Regions from separate parts of the Pseudoalteromonas sp. J010 genome, predicted to be linked through region 1. Evidence: predicted binding sites of a transcription regulator. Region 1 holds the regulator's gene; the other holds the start of a gene.
What was found. Region 1 encodes sigma-54, which starts transcription at its own class of promoters, with help from an activator protein. Its sites were predicted from a motif close to GTTGGCACGNNNNTNGNNT; they were not measured.
Positions count from the first base shown of each region.

Region 2: a site for sigma-54 is predicted at 804-822, ahead of EAG18_RS06870 (DUF3192 domain-containing protein). Genes of this name have one in related genera too.

Region 1 covers NZ_RDBW01000005.1:91,862-94,274, reverse strand. The annotation lists gene hpf (ribosome hibernation promoting factor) at 1-264, opposite strand, end outside; gene EAG18_RS04360 (RNA polymerase factor sigma-54) at 294-1,793, opposite strand; gene lptB (LPS export ABC transporter ATP-binding protein) at 1,840-2,413, opposite strand, start outside.
Region 2 covers NZ_RDBW01000010.1:101,577-103,989, reverse strand. The annotation lists gene EAG18_RS06875 (D-2-hydroxyacid dehydrogenase) at 1-705, shown strand, start outside; gene EAG18_RS06870 (DUF3192 domain-containing protein) at 894-1,271, shown strand; gene EAG18_RS06865 (diguanylate cyclase) at 1,395-2,297, opposite strand; gene EAG18_RS06860 (PAS domain-containing sensor histidine kinase) at 2,307-2,413, opposite strand, start outside.

The sequences.
Region 1 (2,413 bases):
GTGTTTAATTACTTGACGGTCTAGTTTGTCAATCAGGCCATCAATTGCTGCATACATGTCTTGATGCTCTGTTGATGCAAATAGCTCGCCGCCATTTACGTGCAATGTTGCTTCTGCTTTTTGAACTAGTTTTTCGACATCAAGGATCACATGAACGTTATTGATATGATCAAAGTGCCTCTCAAGCTTCGCAAACTTATTGGTGACATAATCTCTTAAAGAGTCAGTGATTTCTACATGGCGACCAGTTAAATTTAGTTGCATAAGCATTTTTCCTTCTTGTGTTTAACGTCTTATATCAAGCTTTTACGCTGATTTGACGGTGGAATGGCTAGGGATTCACGATATTTTGCAATCGTGCGTCTCGCTACCTTAATTCCTTGTTCAGCTAAAATATCTGCAATCTTGCTATCACTTAATGGTTTAGCAGTGTTTTCCGCAGCTATTAGCTTCTTGATGAGTGCTCGTATTGCTGTCGAGGAGCACTCACCTCCATTTTCGGTACTGACATGGCTTGAGAAGAAATACTTCAGCTCAAATATGCCCCTTGGTGTGTGCATGTACTTTTGGGTGGTGACACGAGAAATAGTAGATTCGTGCATATCAACCATCTCTGCGACATCGTTTAACACCATAGGTCTCATCGCTTCGGGGCCATGTTCAAAGAATGCCTGTTGTTGTTGCACAATGCAATTGGTAACTTTCAATAAAGTGTCATTGCGACTTTCTAAGCTCTTAATAAACCACTTTGCTTCTTGAAGGTGTGAGCGAATAAACTGGCTATCAGTACTCGATTTAGCAGTTCTCGACATCGCAGCGTAGTGGTCATTTACTCTAATCTTAGGCATCGCATCAGGGTTTAGCTCTACAACCCAGCGGCCTTTCACTTTTTTTACCGACACATCTGGAATGACGTATTCGGGCTCTTCATGAATAATACTCGCAGCTGGCTTAGGGTTAAGACTGTGGATCAGCGTCATAACTTCTTTTAGCTCAGCTTCTTTTAAGCGTGTTTTTTTCGCTAAGGTACGGTAATCACGGCTAGCAAGTAAATCAATGTGCTCGGTCAGGATCATCTTGGTTTCGGTGATCCACGGTGTGTCAGGTGCAAATTGATTTAACTGAATACATAAACATTCTTGCAAACTTCGTGCAGCAATACCGACAGGGTCAAACAACTGGATACGTTTAAGTACGGCTTCGACTTCATCCAACTCTACCGGCTCTTCACTGTTTTCATCATTGATACTTTCTAAAATATCTTCACAGGAAAGCGTTAAAATGCCAGACAGATCTACCGCTTCGATGATGGCAATAGCAATGGCTCTATCTGTTGGGCTAAATGGCGTAAGTTCTAGCTGCCACATTAGGTAGTCGTGTAGTGATTCGGAAGTCTCTCCCTGGTAGACGTTATCATCATCAGGTAAAGGAGCTGCGCTTGATGCTGGTGCAGCACTCATATATTCATCCCAAGTCACATCCATGGCAAGATCATCACTAACCGTTTCTTTGCTCATGGCGGTATCTGAGTCCATTTCATACTCGCTGACAGGCGCTTCATCTGAGCTTTGCTGACTATCGTCCGTATTATTTTTATCTTGGCTGTGTTGTTCAGTACTTTCTGCGTCAGCGGTATCGCCTTCTTCCACTTCCAATAGTGGGTTGCTGTCCAACGCTTCTTGTATTTCTTGCTGTAGATCCAACGTACTAAGCTGCAACAGGCGTATGGCTTGTTGCAGTTGTGGAGTCATTGTAAGTTGCTGCCCCATGCGCAGCTGTAATGATTGCCTCATGTATCTCTAACAATCCCTTTTAACAGTTATTAATACTACGTCTTAACTATAGCTTGAATTGTTCGCCTAGGTAGACATCTCTTACGGTTTGATCCGCTAAAACATGTTCTGGCGTACCAGCGGCGATTAATTCACCGTGTGAAACGATGTAGGCTTTTTCACATACGTCCAGCGTTTCTCTTACATTGTGGTCGGTGATCAGTACACCGATCCCACGATTTTTAAGGTGCTCAATGATTGTCTTTATATCTAACACTGAAATTGGATCAACGCCAGCAAAAGGTTCATCTAACAAGATAAACTTAGGGTTAGCGGCTAAAGCACGAGCAATTTCTACCCGTCTTCTCTCTCCTCCAGATAATGCCATCCCTTGAGAATCACGGATGTGTTGGATATTAAATTCATCCAACAACTCATTCAGCTGAGCTTCTCTTTCAACTTTAGACAAATCTTTGCGGGTTTCCAAAATAGCCATGAGGTTTTGATATACCGTTAGCTTCCTAAATATGGATGATTCTTGAGGTAAATATCCAATCCCTAGGCGTGCGCGACTGTGCATCGGGAGTAGGGTGATATCCTCATCATCGATTTGTATAAAGCCTTTGTCACTTGGTACTAAG
Region 2 (2,413 bases), on a different contig from region 1:
GCTAAGGCACATCATGTTGCGGTGGCAAATGTAGCTGGTTACTCAACCCCCTCTGTTGTTCAGCATACTTTTACTATGTTAGGTAACTTGATGACAAATATTCATCGTTACCAACAAGATTGCCAAGCTGGACGCTGGCAGCAAAGCCCTATGTTTTGCCGTTTAGATTACGACATTAGCGAAATCGCAGGAAAGCATTTTGTCATTATAGGACATGGCGCTTTGGGTGAAGCGGTTGCAAATGTTGCCAAAGCATTTGGTGCAAAGGTGATCATTGCTGAGCGTAAAGGCGCCACTCAAGTTAGAAATGGCCGCATGGCTTTTACTGAGGCACTACGTATTGCTGATATTGTGTCTATCCATTGCCCCCTGACAGCAGAAACTGAAAACTTGATTGATGACGCTGAGTTTGCAGCACTTCAAGGTCATGCTTTTATAATAAATACAGCAAGAGGTGGGATAGTAAACGAGCAAGCTCTTGTTAATGCACTTAATAATAATCAAATTGCAGGAGCGGCAGTGGACGTGTTAACACATGAACCTGCTCGCACAGATAATCCATTAGTGAACTATCAAGGCGATAATTTGCTACTCACCCCTCATATTGCATGGGCAAGTAAAGAGGCGATTGCACGCTTGGTAAATGAGATCGCACTCAATATTAACGCATTCGCCTCCGGCACAGACAGAAATAGAGTGGTCTAGTTACTTGAACAATGATGAATATCACTAAATTTTGGTAAAAATGTAACTCCCAGGTTGGACAAAAAAAAGCAAGTTATTGATATTATTAAGCATTACAAGTTGGCAAAAAGTTTGCTTTAATAAGGTACAAAAAAGTGAAAAGCTGTTTACAATAAAAAACAGCAATAAAGAGCAAAAAGGAAAGAATAATGAAAAAATTAATGTTAGTAGCAGCACTAAGCTCGACTCTGTTATCAGGTTGTATTGTTGCAGTATCGGATGGTGAAGTTGAGCACGGCTGGGCATCTAAATACAATTCGAATTGGGAACAAAAGCAGCGTGAAAACCGTGAAAAGATAGCGGATTTTAAAATGGGCACCGATTACGCAACGGTGAAAGAAGCGCTGTCTACTCCTGACTTCAGTGAGCTCGTGGCAAAAGATGGTGATAATTATCAAGTGCTTTACTATGCTACAAACAGCAAGCATTCAGATGGAAAAATAACCAAAGATGAATGTACTGCGCTAGTATTCAAAAATAATCAGCTTATCGGCTTTGGTGATAGCGCACTTAAACAAGTTCTTTAAAGTGTATACACACCAAGGATGGTGTGATTAAGACAAGCTGCAAAGCAGCTACACATCCTATTGCGTGCCCATTCTTTATCTAAGCTCGAAACCATGCTGAGCTGTAGCTCTTATAAAAACGTATTATATCTGTTTGATAAATATTGTGCTCTGTTGCTTTTGCGCTTCTGCCAGCGCGCTATCAGCATTTTTTATCAATTCGTTGAGCTCTAGGGTTTTATGTTGCTCAATATGTACAGCCCCGATACTGACACTAACATGTGCACAAATGGGAGAAGCGATATGTGGTATTTTTAGCGCATTAACTGCATCATGAAGTGACTGTGCAATTGATGTTACAGTATCAATATCATGCTGTGCCGATACTAATGCAAAGCGAGTACCATCGAAGCGACCTATAAATACGCTGTAGCGTGCGGCCGTTTCTTCTAGCGCTTTAGCCACCTTAAACAAACAAGTATCACCATGCATATAACCATAATGCTCGTTAAACGTTTTAAAGAAATCGAGTTCAACCAGCATGATAGAAAAACAGCCCTGTGCGGCCTCACCTCCAGTTAATAGCGCCCGCATTTCTTCATCTAAACGTCTACGATTTGGTAATTCCGTCAACCCATCCAATGAGACCAGCTTTTCTAGTAAGTCATTCTTTTTCTTAATTGCCAGATGATTTTTAATTCTTGTTTTTACGATCAAAGGGTTAAAAGGCTTTGTAATATAGTCTACGGCACCTAATTCTAGTCCCCTCGCTTCGTCTTTAAAACTCACGCTACCCGATATGACTATCACCGGGATCCCATAAGTGCTCGCGTCTTTTTTTAGCTTCTCCAAAATGGTAAAACCAGATCCATTGCCCATAGCAACATCTAAAATAATCAGATCGGTACGATTCGCTTTTACCTCATCGATGCAAAACGCAGGATCTTCACAGTGAAAAAGTGTGTGATCCTCACTCAGTATGTTGATTAACACCATTTTGTTTATCGGGTCATCATCAATTATAAAAATGTGCTCAGCTTGCTGCATCCCGTAGTACTACCTTCTTAGCTCAATAAAGCATATGACTTGCGATAGTGCGGTGGTTAGTTTATCCAAGTCTGTGCGATTTGTTATAGTTGTGATTTTTTTACTCTGCGTTTCAA